Linked DNA regions of Variovorax paradoxus. The protein of the gene in region 1 interacts with the protein of each later gene in a pairwise test. Links are inferred from orthologs where the notes say so. Each region holds a gene or a part of one and is shown in the gene's direction. Other genes may lie near its edges. The genes, in order: L3V85_RS17670 and L3V85_RS21150.

Region 1 (7,498 bases):
GGGCGACCTAGGCGGCGCGCTGCGCGCCGTGGTGTCGCAGCGCCTGCTGCGCACCCAGGCCGGCAGCCGCGTGCCCGCGGTCGAGGTCATGCTGAACACCGCCCTCGTGGCCGAGCTCATCGAAAAAGGCGACTTCTCCGGCGTCAAGGAAGCCATGGAGAAGTCGATGGCCGAAGGCTCTCAGACCTTCGAGGAAGACATCGCCCGCCTCATCACCGAAGAGCGCGTGACCCGCGAAGAAGGCCTGGCCCAGGCCGACTCGCCCACCAACCTGCTGTGGCGCCTGCAGAACCGCGCCGCGCCCAAGGCGGCGGCCGACGACCGCAGCCTGACCGACCAGGTCGACGAACCCACCTTCACGGACATCACGCTCGACGTCCGTTTCTAGTCCCACTCCTTCCGACATGTCCCGTACCCTCCAGCTCGCCGAACAACTCATCTCGCGTCCCTCGGTCACTCCCGACGACGCGGGCTGCCAGCAGATCCTCGGCGAGCGGCTGGCGCTACTGGGCTTCACGCTGGAGACCATCGAAAGCGGCCCCGCCGACTTCCGCGTGACCAACCTTTGGGCCGTGCGCCGCCCGGCCGATGCCGCCGCCACGACCAGGACGCTCGTGTTCGCCGGCCATACCGACGTGGTGCCGACCGGCCCCGTCGAGCAATGGACCAGCCACCCGTTCACGCCCACGCACCGCGACGGCAAGCTCTATGGCCGCGGCGCCTGCGACATGAAGACCTCGGTGGCCGCCTTCGTCACCTCGATCGAAGATTTTCTGCAGGCCGTGCCCGAGCCCCGCCTCACGCTGGCACTGCTGCTCACCAGCGATGAAGAAGGCCCCGGCGTCGACGGCACCGTGGTCGTCTGCAACACGCTGGCCGCGCGCGGCGAGGTCATCGACTACTGCATCGTCGGCGAACCCACCGCCGTGGAGCGCTGCGGCGACATGATCAAGAACGGCCGCCGCGGCACCATGAGCGGCAAGCTCACCGTCAAGGGCGTGCAGGGCCACATCGCCTATCCGCACCTGGCGAAGAACCCGGTGCATTCGGTCGCGCCCGCGCTGGCCGAACTGGTGGCCATCAACGCCGCCGGCGGCTGGGACGCCGCGAGCAACCCCTACTTCCAGCCGACCAGCTGGCAGATCAGCAATTTCCACTCCGGCACCGGCGCGAGCAACGTGATTCCGGGCAGCGCGGTGATCGACTTCAACTTCCGCTTCTCGACCGAGTCCACGCCCGAGTCGCTGCAGCAGCGCGTGCACGCCGTGCTCGACGCGCACCAGGTCGACTACACCCTGGCCTGGACCATCGGCGGCCTGCCCTTCCTGACCACGCCGGGCGAACTCGTCACCGCCGTGCAGGGAGCCATCCGCGACGAGACCGGCATCGAGACCGAGCTGTCGACCAGCGGCGGCACCAGCGACGCGCGCTTCATCGCCAAGATCTGCAGGCAGGTGGTCGAACTCGGCCCGGTGAACGCCAGCATCCACAAGATCGATGAGCACATCGACGTGGCCGAGATCGAGACGCTGAAGAACATCTACGTGCGCACGCTGAAGCAGCTCGATGCTGCGCTTGCCGCATGAGCACCGTCATCGAACTCATCGAATCGGGCGCGAAGCAGCTCGAGGCCGCCGGCGTGGCTTTCGGCCACGGCACCGCCAATGCCTTCGACGAAGCCGCCTGGCTGGTGCTGTGGCGCCTGAAGCTGCCGCTGGACGACATCGACGCCGTGGCCGACACCCCCGTGTCGCCCGCCGACGCCGGCAAGGTCGCCGCGCTGATCGACGAGCGCATTGCCAGCCGCAAGCCCGCCGCCTACCTCACGAAGGAAGCCTGGCTGCAGGGCGTGCCCTTCTACGTGGACGAGCGCGCCATCGTGCCGCGCAGCTTCATCGCCGAGCTGATTGCCGACGGCAGCATCGACTACTGGCTCGGCGAGCACACGAAGCGCGTGCTCGACCTGTGCACCGGCAACGGCAGCCTGGCCGTGCTCGCGGCGCTCACTTATCCGGACGTGACCGTGGACGCGGCAGACCTGTCGACCCCGGCGCTCGAAGTGGCGGCCATCAACGTCACCCGCCATGAGCTGGACGCGCGCGTCACGCTGATCGAATCGGACGGCCTGAAGAACCTGACCGGCCCCTACGACCTGGTGCTGTGCAACCCGCCCTACGTCAACAGCGCCAGCATGGCCGCCTTGCCCGCCGAATACCGCGCCGAGCCCGAGCTGGCCCTGGCCGGCGGCACCGACGGCATGGATTTCGTGCGCCGGCTGTTCGCCGACGCGCCATCGCGCATGAGCGAGCAGGCGGTGCTGGTGCTGGAAATCGGCAACGAGCGCGACTACTTCGAGGCGGCGTTTCCGCAGCTCGAGGTGGTGTGGCTCGAAACCTCCGCAGGCGAAGACCAGGTGCTGCTCGTGACCCGCGCGGCCCTGGCCTCGCTCACCGCGCCATGAGGGCCGGTGCCGGCGTGCGTTAGCGACGCTCGCCCACGCTCCCTTCAGCCGCTTTCTCGCAGCATCTGGCTGCGAATCCCCCTTTACCGGGCGATTCCCCCGCGCCTATTCCCCTTTTCGCCGAGCCGAAGGGGCCGGGCGGGATAATCGCCCCTACGGTTCTTTTTCATGATCACTCTCAAAAACGTCATTCTTCGCCGCAGCGCCAAGGTCCTGCTCGACGGCGCCACCGTCACCCTCAACCCCGGCGAAAAGGTCGGCCTGGTGGGTCGCAACGGCGCCGGCAAGTCGACCCTGTTCGCCCTGCTCAACGGCACGCTGCATGAAGACGGCGGCGACTTTTATGTGCCCAAGCAGTGGCGCATGGCCCAGGTGGCGCAGAACATGCCCGAGACGGACGAGTCGGCCACCGAGTTCGTGGTCGGCGGCGACACCCGCCTGACCGAGCTGCGCGAGGCGCTGGCCGCCATCGAGGCCGCCTACGCCGAGAACCCCGACGACGCCGACATCGGCATGCAGCTGGCCCACGCCTACACCGACCTGGCCGACGCCGGCGAGCACGACGCCGTGCCCCGCGCGCAGGCGCTCATCCTGGGCCTGGGCTTCAAGGCGCACGAGGTCGACGAGCCCGTCAACAGCTTCTCCGGCGGCTGGCGCATGCGCCTGCAGCTGGCACGCGCGCTGATGTGCCCGAGCGACCTGCTGCTGCTCGACGAACCGACCAACCACCTGGACCTGGACGCCCTCGTCTGGCTCGAAGCCTGGCTGCAGAAGTACGCCGGCACCATGATCGTCATCAGCCACGACCGCGAGTTCCTCGACGCCGTGACCGACGTCACCCTGCACATCGCCAACGCCCAGCTCACGCGCTACGGCGGCAACTACAGCAAGTTCGAGGACATGCGCGCGCTGCAGATGGAGCAGCAGCAGCAGGCCTTCACCAAGCAGCAGGACAAGATCGCCCACCTGCAGAAGTTCATCGACCGCTTCAAGGCCAAGGCCAGCAAGGCCAAGCAGGCGCAGAGCCGGGTCAAGGCACTGGAGCGCATGGAGCGCGTGGCGCCGCTCCTGGCCGAGGCCGACTTCACCTTCGAGTTCAAGGAGCCGGGCAGCATTCCTAACCCGATGCTGTCGATCTCCAATGCGAGCTTCGGCTACAAGAATCCGGAAGGCGGCGAGAACGAAGAACCCAAGACCATCCTGCGCGGCGTGAACCGCTCGGTGCTGGCGGGGCAGCGCATCGGCATCCTGGGCGCCAACGGCCAGGGCAAGTCGACGCTGGTGAAGACCATCGCGCGCGAGATGGGCGCGCTGGCCGGCCAGGTGACCGAAGGCAAGGGCCTGAACATCGGCTACTTCGCGCAGCAGGAACTCGACGTGCTGCGCCCGCAGGACACGCCGCTCGAGCACATGGTGCGCATGGCGCGCGAACTCGGCAGCAATGCCAAGGAAGCCACCGGCGAGCAGGCCCTGCGCGGCTTCCTGGGCAGCTTCAACTTCAGCGGCGACATGGTCAAGCAGCCCGTGGGCACCATGAGCGGCGGCGAAAAAGCCCGCCTCGTGCTCGCCATGATGGTGTGGCAGCGCCCCAACCTGCTGCTGCTGGACGAACCCACCAACCACCTGGACCTGGCCACCCGCGAGGCCCTGGCCGTGGCGCTGAACGAGTTCGAAGGCACGCTGATGCTGGTGAGCCACGACCGTGCGCTGCTGCGCTCGGTGTGCGACGAGTTCTGGCTGGTCGGCCGCGGCGTGGTCGGCGACTTCGACGGCGACCTGGACGACTACCAGCGCTACCTGCTCGACGAGGCCAAGCGCCTGCGTGAAGAAGCCAAGGTCGCCACGCGCGAGGCCGTCACGGCTGCAGCGGCCGCGGCAGCGCCGGTGGCCGCGCCCGCCGCGCCGCAGCAGCGCAAGCAGGACGCCCAGGAGCGCCAGCAGCGCAGCGACCAGGCCAAGCCGATCAAGCGCGAGATCGCCCAGATCGACGAGCGCCTGGCCGCGGCCGGCACCGAACGCACCGCGCTCGAGGCCCGCATGAGCCAGCCGCTGCCCTCCGCCGAGATTGCCGAAGCCGGCAAGCGGCTGAAGGCTCTGAACGACGAAATCGGCCGCCTCGAGGAGCGCTGGCTGGCCCTGTCGGACCAGCTGGAAGCGCTCGCGGCCTGACCCAACCCGGAACCTGAAAGGGGCACTGGATGCCGTCAGCCATCGAACTGGCCCGGGGCGACGAGAAACTCGTCGCCGCCGTGCACCGCGCGCGCCGCCTGATCGGCCGCAAGGCTCTCATGGCGGCCGCGGCCAGCGCCGTGCCACTGCCCGGCGTCGACTGGATGGCCGACGCGGCCCTGCTCTCGCGGCTGGTGCCGCAGATCAGCGCCGAGTTCGGCCTGTCGGTCACCCAGGTCGAACGGCTGGCGCCGCACCAGCGCGAGCGCATCCAGAAGGCGGCCACCACCGTGGGCGCCCTGCTGGTGGGCCGGCTGGTCACGCGCGACCTGCTGATCCGGCTGGCCAAGCATGCGGGCGTGCGCCTGACCGCCAAGCAGGCGACCAAATACGTGCCCATTGCCGGGCAGATCGTTTCGGCCGCCCTCGGCTACGCCGCGCTGCGCGCGCTCGGCGAGCAGCACATCAAGGACTGCGTGCGCGTCAGCGCCACGCTCGCCTTAGCGCCTCCCGAACCGCACGCGAGCGCCTGAGCGCATCGTCGTCCAGCAGCACCATCGCCGCCTGCAACGCACCGGCCAGGCCGAACACGCCCGCGCCGGCAAAGGCCGGCCTCGCGTCGCACAACCCATGGATCAGCGCTGCGGCCGACAGCAATGCCAGCAGCACGCACAACACGCGGTCGAGGCACAGCCCCGACGGCAGCCCGAGGCGGCGCATCGCCTCAATCGCCGGTGCGCTTGCGCGGCGTGTAGACCCGGGCCGGCTGCACGACCTGGCCCGTCATTTCCTGTTCGTAGACCAGCAGCAGCGCCAGGTAGTGGCGCGACATCACGTCGCGCACCCGCCCGAGGCCGATCTTGCTGACCGTCGGCTGCGGGATTCCGGTCCGCGCCTCGATCTGTTTCTGCGTGAGCCCCAAGGCTCTCAGCGCCTGTACCAACTCGCGTGGTTTCATGGCAATGCCCTCCCTGTTTTTCATATTGTAGAGTCCATGACGAATATTCATCTGCGCTTAAATCCCGGCGCATGGAGAGCATCGCCAGCCGCGCACTCGCTGCGCGCAAATTCGCCAAGATGACGCAGAAGCAGGCGGAAGCCGTTTCGGGCGTCAAGCAATCGAGCATTTCGAAGATCGAGCGTGGCGACACCAGCCGTTCGATGAGCGTGCTCGCGCTGGCGCGCGCCTACCGCGCCGACCCCAACTGGCTCGACACCGGCGACGGTCCCGCGCCCTGGGACGAAGACCAGGTCCGCCCCGCCCGCGACCGCGCAGACGAGCCGCCCGGCCCCTACCGCGTGACCCGCACGCCGCCCGCCGGCCCTTCGTACAACCCGCGCACGCCGCAGACCGTGCCGCTCATCCAGTGGTCAGACACCGTTCGCTGGGAGAGCCGCGAAGTGTCCGACCAGCCCCGGGCCGAGCGGTGGATTCCGTGCATTGCCCACCACAGCCTCGAGAGCTATGCGCTGCGCATGCGCGGCGACAGCATGACCGCGACCAGCGGCCACCTCAAGAGCTACCCCGCCGAGTCGATCATCTTCGTCGACACGCAGCGCAAGACGCCGGCCGACGGCCAGCGCGTCATCGCCAAGCTGGAGGACAGCGGCGAAGTCACCTGCAAGGTCTACAAGGAAGAAGACGGCCGCCGCTGGCTGCTGCCGCTGAACCCGAAGCACGAACCCATACGCACCGCGTTCACCGTGCTGGGCACCGTCATCGGCAAGTGGGAAGACGAAGACTGACTGCCCGACCGACCCAGCGAGCGCAGGGCGGGCAAAAAAAAGCCCGCACGAAGGCGGGCTTCAAGGTGACCTGCTGGAGGAGGGAGGATCAGAGGAATGCAGGCCACAGGGAGAAACTTGAATATCGCTTCCGAACCTGCTTGCAACCTGACCTCGATCGACGCTAATTCCTGGCTAATTCTTCTCCCGATGCACCTTATTTGGGCAGAAGCACCTTGTTGACCACGTGGATCACGCCGTTCGACTGGTAGACGTTGGGGATCGTCACCGTGGCGGTACCGCCCTTTTCGTCGGTGATCATGATCTTGCCGCCCTTTTCCTTGGCCACGAGCACGCCGCCGGCCACGGTCTTCAGTTCGGCCGAGCCCTTGCCGGCCTTGATTTCCTTCTTCAGCTCAGCCGCGTCGAGCTTGCCGGACACCACGTGGTAGGTCAGCACGCCGGTCAGCGCGTCCTTGTTCTCGGGCTTGAGCAGGTTGTCGACGGTGCCGGCCGGCAGCGCGGCGAAGGCTTCATTGGTGGGCGCGAACACGGTGAACGGACCCGGGCCCTTGAGCGTGTCGACCAGGCCCGCTGCCTTGACCGCGGCCACCAGCGTGGTGTGGTCCTTGGAGTTGACTGCATTGTCGATGATGTCCTTGGTCGGCAGCATCGGTGCACCGCCCACCATGACCGAAGCCGCGAGGGCCGAAACGGCACCGGCGGACATGGCGATGGCGAGGGTGACGGCTGCGAGACGATGAAGTTTGCGTTGCATGGAAATGCTCCAGGTTGTTGAATGGACCCCCGTGAAAATCGCGGCGGCTGCGATCAATACGGCGCCCCGTGCGGAACAGATTCGACCGGCCGGATAAAAACGCCGGCGGCACGCGCCCGCACTTGACACCGCCTCGACGCATTTCGCGCCGTGTAATACCAATTTCGTCGCGCCGGCCTCGCGGCGTGAAGCAATTGCTGCGAGATTCACGAAAGAGTCAGGTCTCCCGGCGTTTCCGGGTGTACAACCGCTGCCCCATGCCCATTCAAGAAAACAAAGCGTCGGAGGATCACCCCATCGAGCCGCGCGCGGTTGCCGCGCGCCGACTCGCCAGGTGGCCCGTTCAAGGTGCCGTGCTCGGCACC
Region 2 (7,997 bases), 760 kb from region 1 along the record:
TGCAAGAAGACGCTGGCAAAGATGCACTTCAGCGGCGTGGAAGAGGGCCTCGGCGAATGGCTGCGAGCGCCCGCCAAGGCCGCGCCGCAAGGCAATGCCCGAAGCCTGCCGAAGCACCTGCAGAAGCCGCAAGCCGCGCCCGAAGAGCGCAACACCATCGTGATCGCCGGCTGCGAAGCGCACGTTTGTCTGCTGCAGACCGCGCTGGACCTGCTGGAAGACGAATTCGAAGTGTGGGTCGTCACCGACGCCTGCAGCTCGCGCACCGAGCGCAACCGCGACGCCGCGTTCGACCGCCTGGCCGGCGCGGGCGCGGAACTGGTCACGACCGAGATGGTCGGTTTCGAATGGCTGCGCACCGCCGAGCATCCGGCGTTTCGCGACCTGCAGACCCTGATCCGATAAGCCGGCGCGGCCAGTGCTGGGGCTTGGCCGGGTTGTACCGGCCGTCAGCTTGCTGCAAGATCGGTCTCCATAATTATGAATTCAGTTTTGGCGCGACAGCCAGAACGAAAACATAAAACGGAGACAAGTCAGATGAGCCGCTTCGAAGAGTTCTATCGCCAGTCCGTGGATGAGCCGGAGGCCTTCTGGGCCGAACAGGCGAAGCTGATCGACTGGCACACGCCGGCGCAGCAGATCCTCGACGCCAGCCAGCCGCCGTTCGCGCGCTGGTTCGTCGGCGGCACCACCAATCTTTGCCACAACGCCGTCGACCGGCACCTGGCCACGCGCGGCGGCCAGCCCGCGCTGGTCTTCGTTTCCACCGAAACCGGCGTCGAGAAGAGCTACAGCTTCGACGAGCTGCACGCCGAAGTGCAGCGCACCGCCGCCAGCCTGATGGAACTGGGCGTGGGCAAGGGCGACCGCGTGCTCATCTACATGCCGATGATTCCCGAGGCCGCGTTCGCCATGCTGGCCTGCGCGCGCATCGGCGCGATTCACTGCGTGGTGTTCGGCGGCTTCGCGAGCGTTTCGCTGGCCACGCGCATCGAGGACGCCGAGCCCAAGGTGATCGTGAGCGCCGATGCCGGCTCGCGCGGCGGCAAGGTCATCGCATACAAGCCGCTGCTCGACGAGGCGATCCGCCTTTCGAAGCACAAGCCCTCCGCGGTGCTGCTCACCGACCGCGGCCTCGCGCCCATGGACCTGGCGGCGGGCCGCGACCACCTCGCCGCCGAGCTGCGGCAGCGGCACATCGACGCCAAGGTGCCTTGCACCTGGATGGAATCGACCGATATCAGCTACACCATCTACACGAGCGGCACCACCGGCAAGCCCAAGGGCGTGCAGCGCGACGTGGGCGGCTATGCGGTGGCGCTGGCCGCCAGCATGAAGCACATCTTCGACGGCAGGCCCGGCGAAACCTATTTTTCGACCAGCGACATCGGCTGGGTCGTGGGCCACAGCTACATCGTCTACGGCCCGCTGATCGCGGGCATGGCGACCATCATGTACGAGGGCCTGCCCACCCAAGGCATCGACCGCCAGCCGGACGGCGGCATCTGGTGGCGCCTCGTCGAGAAATACAGGGTGACGGTGATGTTCAGCGCGCCGACCGCGGTGCGCGTGCTCAAGAAGCAAGACCCGGCATTGCTGAAAAAGTACGACTTGTCGACCCTGCGCGCGCTGTTCCTGGCCGGTGAACCGCTCGACGAGCCGACCGCCCGCTGGATCAGCGAGGGCCTGGGCGTGCCGATCATCGACAACTACTGGCAGACCGAATCGGGCTGGCCGATGATCACCATCGCCAACGGCGTGGAGGCCAAGGCCAGCAAGTTCGGCAGCCCGGGCGTGCCGATGTACGGCTACCGCATCAAGATCCTGCACGAGTCGACCGGCGAGGAACTGACCGGCGCCAACGAGAAAGGCGTGGTCGTGGTCGAGGGCCCAACCCCGCCCGGCTTCATGCTGACCGTGTGGAAGGACGACGCGCGCTTCGTCAACACCTACTGGAAAAGCGTGCCCGGCAAGATGGTCTATTCGACCTTCGACTGGGGCATTCGCGACGAGGACGGCTATTTCTACATCCTCGGGCGTACAGACGACGTGATCAACGTCGCGGGTCACCGCCTCGGCACGCGCGAGATCGAGGAGAGCATTTCGGGCCATGCCAACGTCGCCGAAGTGGCCGTGGTCGGCGTGGCCGATGCGCTCAAGGGGCAGGTCGCGATGGCTTTCGTCGTTCCGAAGGACGGAAAGGCCGTGGCCGACGCCGACCTGGCGCTCAAGCTGGAAGGTGAAATCATGAAGCTGGTGGCTGACCAGCTCGGCGCGCTGGCCCGTCCCGCGCGCGTGCGCTTCGTGAGCGGGCTGCCCAAGACGCGCAGCGGCAAATTGCTGCGCCGTGCCATCCAGGCCGTGTGCGAGCAGCGCGATCCGGGCGACCTGACCACCATCGACGATCCCGCCACGCTGCAGCAGATCAAACAGTTACTTTCTTCCGTCTGAGTTAGCGGGGGAGGGGGTTGCGTAGGTCCTTTGAATCGTCATATGGTTGACGTGGCACAATGCCAAGGTACTCAGGCCCTTCCCCAGCCACAGTCGCATCCGCCAATCGGTTCAGCCGTGTCGCGGAAGGTTTCTTAACCAGCTAGTGCTTCCTTCAGGGAAGCGAAGGTCAGCGGATCATGAGCGATTCATCGACGCCATCGGCGTACACCGCCTATCAAGGCAACACCTACCTCTTCGGCGGCAATGCGCCCTATGTCGAAGAGATGTACGAAAACTACCTCTCCAACCCCGGCAGCGTGCCCGACAACTGGCGTTCGTACTTCGACGCGCTGCAGAACGTCCCCGCCGCCGACGGCACGAACACCCGCGACGTCCCGCACCTGCCGGTCATCAACGCCTTCGCCGAACGCGCGAAGCAGGGCACGACCAAGGTCGTGCAGGCCAGCGGCGCCGACTCCGAACTCGGCCGCAAGCGCACCTCCGTCCAGCAGCTGATCGCCGCCTACCGCAACGTCGGCGCCCGCTGGGCCGACCTCGATCCGCTCAAGCGCGCCGAGCGTCCCGCCATTCCTGAACTCGAGCCCTCGTTCTACGGCTTTGCCGATGCCGACCTCGAAACGGTGTTCAACACGAGCAACACCTTCTTCGGCAAGGAGACCATGTCGCTGCGCGACCTGCTCAACGCCTTGCGCGAAACGTACTGCGGCACGATGGGCGCCGAGTACATGTACACCACCGACCAGAACCACAAGCGCTGGTGGCAGCAGCGGCTCGAAAGCGCCCGCACCAACCCCAAGCTGAGCGCCGAGCAGAAGAAGCACGTGCTGAACCGCCTGACGGCCGCCGAAGGCCTCGAGCGCTTCCTGCACACCAAGTACGTCGGCCAGAAGCGCTTCTCGCTCGAAGGCGGCGAAAGCTTCATCGTCGCGATGGACGAGCTGATCAACCAGGCCGGCGTCAAGGGCGTGCAGGAAATCGTGATCGGCATGGCCCACCGCGGCCGCCTGAACGTGCTGGTCAACTCGCTCGGCAAGATGCCGGCCGACCTGTTCGCAGAGTTCGACCACACCGCCCCCGAAGACCTGCCCAGCGGCGACGTCAAGTACCACCAGGGCTTCAGCTCGGACGTGACCACCCCCGGCGGCCCGGTGCACCTGAGCCTCGCGTTCAACCCCTCGCACCTTGAAATCGTGAACCCCGTGGTCGAAGGCTCGGTGCGTGCCCGCATGGACCGCCGCGGCGACCCGCTGGGCAAGCAGGTACTGCCCGTGATCGTGCACGGCGACGCCGCCTTCGCAGGCCAGGGCGTCGTGATGGAAACGCTGGCGCTGGCCGAGACCCGTGGCTACTCCACCGGCGGCACGGTGCACATCGTCATCAACAACCAGATCGGCTTCACCACCAGCGACCCGCGCGACAGCCGCTCGACGCTGTACTGCTCGGACATCGTCAAGATGATCGAAGCACCCGTGCTGCACGTGAACGGCGACGATCCCGAAGCCGTGGTGCTCGCCACCCAGATCGCCCTGGACTTCCGCATGGAGTTCCAGAAGGACGTGGTCGTGGACATCATCTGCTTCCGCAAGCTGGGCCACAACGAGCAGGACACCCCCTCGCTCACCCAGCCGCTCATGTACAAGAAGATCGCCCAGCACCCCGGCACGCGCAAGCTGTACGCCGACAAGCTGGCCGCTCAAGGCCTGGGCGACACGCTCGGCGACGACATGGTCAAGGCGCAGCGCGCCGCCTTCGACGAAGGCAAGAACACCGTCGACCCCGTGCTCACCAACTTCAAGAGCAAGTACGCCGTCGACTGGAGCCCGTACCTCAACAAGAAGTGGACCGATGCCGGCGACACCGCCATTCCCTCGAGCGAGTGGAAGCGCCTGGCCGAGAAGATCACGGCCGTGCCGCAAGGCTTCACCGTGCACCCGCTCGTGAAGAAGGTGCTGGACGACCGCGCGGCCATGGGCCGCGGCGACGTCAACATCGACTGGGGCATGGGCGAGCACATGGCCTTCGCCTCGCTGGTGGCCAGCGGCTACCCGGTTCGCCTGTCGGGCGAAGACTCGGGCCGCGGCACGTTCACGCACCGCCACGCCGTGCTGCACGACCAGAACCGCGAGAAGTTCGACACCGGCACCTACACGCCGCTGCAGAACGTGGCCGACAACCAGGCTCCGTTCGTCGTCATCGACTCGATCCTGTCGGAAGAAGCCGTGCTCGCGTTCGAATACGGCTACGCCTCGAACGACCCGAACACGCTCGTGATCTGGGAAGCCCAGTTCGGCGACTTCGTGAACGGCGCGCAAGTGGTGATCGACCAGTTCATCGCCTCGGGCGAAGTGAAGTGGGGCCGCGTCAACGGCCTGACCATGATGCTGCCGCACGGCTACGAAGGCCAGGGCCCCGAGCACAGCTCGGCACGCCTGGAGCGCTTCATGCAGCTGAGCGCCGACACCAACATGCAGGTGGTCCAGCCCACCACGGCCAGCCAGATCTTCCACGTGCTGCGCCGCCAGATGGTGCGCAACCTGCGCAAGCCGCTGATCATCCTCACGCCCAAGTCGCTGCTGCGCAACAAGGACGCGACCTCGCCGCTGTCCGAGTTCACCAAGGGCAGCTTCCAGACCGTCATTCCGGACAGCAAGGGCCTGAAGGCCGACAAGGTCAAGCGCCTGATCGCCTGCTCGGGCAAGGTCTACTACGACCTGGCCAAGAAGCGCGAAGAACTGGGCAACGAAGACGTGGCCATCATCCGCGTCGAGCAGCTCTATCCGTTCCCGCACAAGGCATTCGCCGCCGAGATCAAGAAGTACCCGAACCTCGTCGACGTGGTCTGGTGCCAGGACGAGCCGCAGAACCAGGGCGCCTGGTTCTTCGTGCAGCACTACATCCACGAAAACATGCAGGACGGCCAGAAGCTCGGCTACTCCGGCCGTGCCGCCTCGGCATCGCCGGCGGTGGGCTACTCGCACCTGCACCAGGAACAGCAGAAGGCGCTGGTCGACGGCGCGTTCGGCAAGCTCAAGGGCTTCGTGCTGACCAAGTAATACCTGTCCCTTTTCACACGAACACCTGAAGAACAAAACGGAGCTAACTCCACATGTCTATCGTAGAAGTCAAAGTCCCCCAGCTTTCCGAATCCGTGGCCGAAGCCACCATGCTCACCTGGAAGAAGAAGGCCGGCGAAGCCGTCGCCGTCGATGAAATCCTGATCGAGATCGAGACCGACAAGGTCGTGCTCGAAGTGCCCGCGCCATCGGCCGGCGTGCTGGCCGAAATCGTGCAGCCCGACGGAGCCACCGTGGTGGCCGAGCAGCTGATCGCCAAGATCGACACCGAAGGCAAGGCTTCGGCTGCCGCGCCGGCTGCTGCCGCAGCAGCACCCGCCGCTGCTCCGGCAGCCGCGGCGCCTGCCTCGGCAGCCGCTGCCACCGGTGGCTCGAAGGCCGACGTGGCCATGCCCGCCGCCGCCAAGCTGCTGGCCGACAACAACCTGAAGACCAGCGACGTTGCCGGCACCGGCAAGGACGGCCGCGTCACCAAGGGTGACGTGCTCGGCGCCGTTGCTTCGGGCGCCAAGCCCGCGGCACCTGCCGCCACCATCGCCGCGCCGGCTGCCAAGCCCGCGCTGCCGCAAGTCGCAGCGCCCACCGGCGCGCCCGACCTGGGCGAGCGTCCGGAACAACGCGTGCCTATGAGCCGCCTGCGCGCCCGCATCGCCGAGCGCCTGCTGCAGTCGCAGTCGACCAACGCCATCCTGACGACCTTCAACGAAGTCAACATGGCGCCCGTCATGGAACTGCGCAAGCGCTTCCAGGACAGCTTCACCAAGGAACACGGCGTGAAGCTCGGCTTCATGTCCTTCTTCGTGAAGGCGGCAGTGCACGCACTGAAGAAGTACCCGGTGATCAACGCCTCGGTCGACGGCAACGACATCCTGTACCACGGCTACTTCGACATCGGTATCGCCGTCGGTTCGCCGCGCGGCCTGGTGGTGCCGATCCTGCGCAATGCCGACCAGATGAGCTTCGCCGACATCGAGAAGAAGATCGCCGAGTTCGGCAAGAAGGCGCAAGACGGCAAGCTGGGCATCGAAGACATGACCGGCGGCACGTTCTCCATCTCGAACGGCGGCACCTTCGGCTCGATGCTCTCGACCCCGATCATCAACCCGCCCCAGTCGGCCATCCTGGGCGTGCACGCCACCAAGGACCGCGCCGTGGTCGAGAACGGTCAGATCGTGATCCGCCCGATGAACTACCTGGCCATGAGCTATGACCACCGAATCATCGACGGCCGCGAAGCCGTGCTGGGCCTGGTCGCCATGAAGGAAGCTCTCGAAGATCCGTCGCGCCTGCTGTTCGATATCTGATCCGGGAGAAAGAATCAGATGGCAAACAAGCAATTCGACGTCGTCGTCATCGGCGGCGGCCCCGGCGGCTACATCGCTGCGATCCGTGCGGCGCAACTCGGCTTCAACGTCGCCTGCGTCGACGAGTGGAAGAACGGCAAGGGCGGCCCGGCACCGGGCGGCACCTGCACCAACGTCGGCTGCATCCCCTCGAAGGCGCTGCTGCAGTCGTCGGAGCACTTCGACCAGGCCGGCCACCACTTCGCCGACCACGGCATCAAGGTCGAAGGCCTGGGCTTGGACATCGACAAGATGCTGGCCCGCAAGGACCAGGTCGTGAAGCAGAACAACGACGGCATCCTGTACCTGTTCAAGAAGAACAAGATCACGTTCTTCCACGGTCGCGCGTCGTTCGTGAAGACCGACGAAACCGGCTACGAACTCAAGGTGGCAGGCGCCACCGAAGAGTCGATCAGCGGCAAGCATGTCGTCATTGCCACGGGCTCCAACGCCCGCGCATTGCCGGGTGCCCCGTTCGACGAGGAAAACATCCTCTCGAACGACGGTGCGCTGCGCATCGGCGCGGTGCCCAAGAAGCTGGGCCTGATCGGCTCGGGCGTCATCGGCCTCGAAATGGGCTCGGTGTGGCGTCGCCTCGGCGCGGAAGTCACGGTGCTCGAAGCACTGCCGACTTTCCTCGGCGCGGTGGACGAGCAGATCGCCAAGGAAGCCAAGAAGGCCTTCGACAAGCAGAAGCTCAAGATCGAACTCGGCGTGAAGGTCGGCGAGATCAAGTCGTCGAAGAAGGGCGTGAGCGTTGCCTGGACCAATGCCAAGGGCGAAGCCCAGACGCTGGAAGTCGACAAGTTGATCGTGTCGATCGGCCGCGTGCCCAACACCATCGGCCTGAACGCCGAAGCCGTGGGCCTGAAGCTCGACGAGCGCGGCGCCATCGCCGTGGACGACGAGTGCAAGACCAACCTGCCCAACGTGTGGGCCATCGGCGACGTGGTGCGCGGCCCGATGCTGGCGCACAAGGCCGAGGAAGAGGGCGTTGCCGTGGCGGAGCGCATTGCCGGCCAGCACGGTCACGTCAACTTCAACACGATCCCGTGGGTGATCTACACCAACCCCGAGATCGCGTGGGTCGGCCAGACCGAGCAGCAACTCAAGGCCGCGGGCCGCG

What was found.
Region 2: the proteins of L3V85_RS17670 (region 1) and L3V85_RS21150 interact in binary tests that used the Escherichia coli proteins (3 or more experiments, as listed by UniProt). The link is inferred for Variovorax paradoxus from one-to-one orthologs.

Annotation. Positions count from the first base shown.
Region 1 is NZ_CP091716.1:3,791,057-3,798,554, reverse strand. Bases 2,245-5,129 are described here. They hold L3V85_RS17670 (ABC-F family ATP-binding cassette domain-containing protein), read left to right. Parts: upstream 2,245-2,629; coding sequence 2,630-4,630; downstream 4,631-5,129. Other genes in these bases: L3V85_RS17660 (hypothetical protein), read right to left, coding at 5,114-5,129; L3V85_RS17665 (hypothetical protein), read left to right, coding at 4,660-5,129; prmB (50S ribosomal protein L3 N(5)-glutamine methyltransferase), read left to right, coding at 2,245-2,461. In the rest of the region: L3V85_RS17685 (PilT/PilU family type 4a pilus ATPase), read left to right, coding at 1-388; dapE (succinyl-diaminopimelate desuccinylase), read left to right, coding at 405-1,586; more of prmB, read left to right, coding at 1,583-2,244; more of L3V85_RS17665, read left to right, coding at 5,130-5,163; more of L3V85_RS17660, read right to left, coding at 5,130-5,350; L3V85_RS17655 (helix-turn-helix domain-containing protein), read right to left, coding at 5,355-5,588; L3V85_RS17650 (helix-turn-helix domain-containing protein), read left to right, coding at 5,660-6,376; L3V85_RS17645 (fasciclin domain-containing protein), read right to left, coding at 6,573-7,133; L3V85_RS17640 (efflux transporter outer membrane subunit), read left to right, coding at 7,391-7,498. UniProt on the Escherichia coli protein: Genetic data indicate it may be involved in ribosome assembly or function.
Region 2 is NZ_CP091716.1:4,550,377-4,558,373, reverse strand. The notes cover bases 2,324-5,707. They hold L3V85_RS21150 (2-oxoglutarate dehydrogenase E1 component), read left to right. Parts: upstream 2,324-2,630; coding sequence 2,631-5,507; downstream 5,508-5,707. Other genes in these bases: odhB (2-oxoglutarate dehydrogenase complex dihydrolipoyllysine-residue succinyltransferase), read left to right, coding at 5,561-5,707; L3V85_RS21155 (propionate--CoA ligase), read left to right, coding at 2,324-2,451. Also shown: L3V85_RS21160 (isochorismatase family protein), read left to right, coding at 1-405; more of L3V85_RS21155, read left to right, coding at 481-2,323; more of odhB, read left to right, coding at 5,708-6,832; lpdA (dihydrolipoyl dehydrogenase), read left to right, coding at 6,851-7,997. UniProt on the Escherichia coli protein: E1 component of the 2-oxoglutarate dehydrogenase (OGDH) complex which catalyzes the decarboxylation of 2-oxoglutarate, the first step in the conversion of 2-oxoglutarate to succinyl-CoA and CO(2).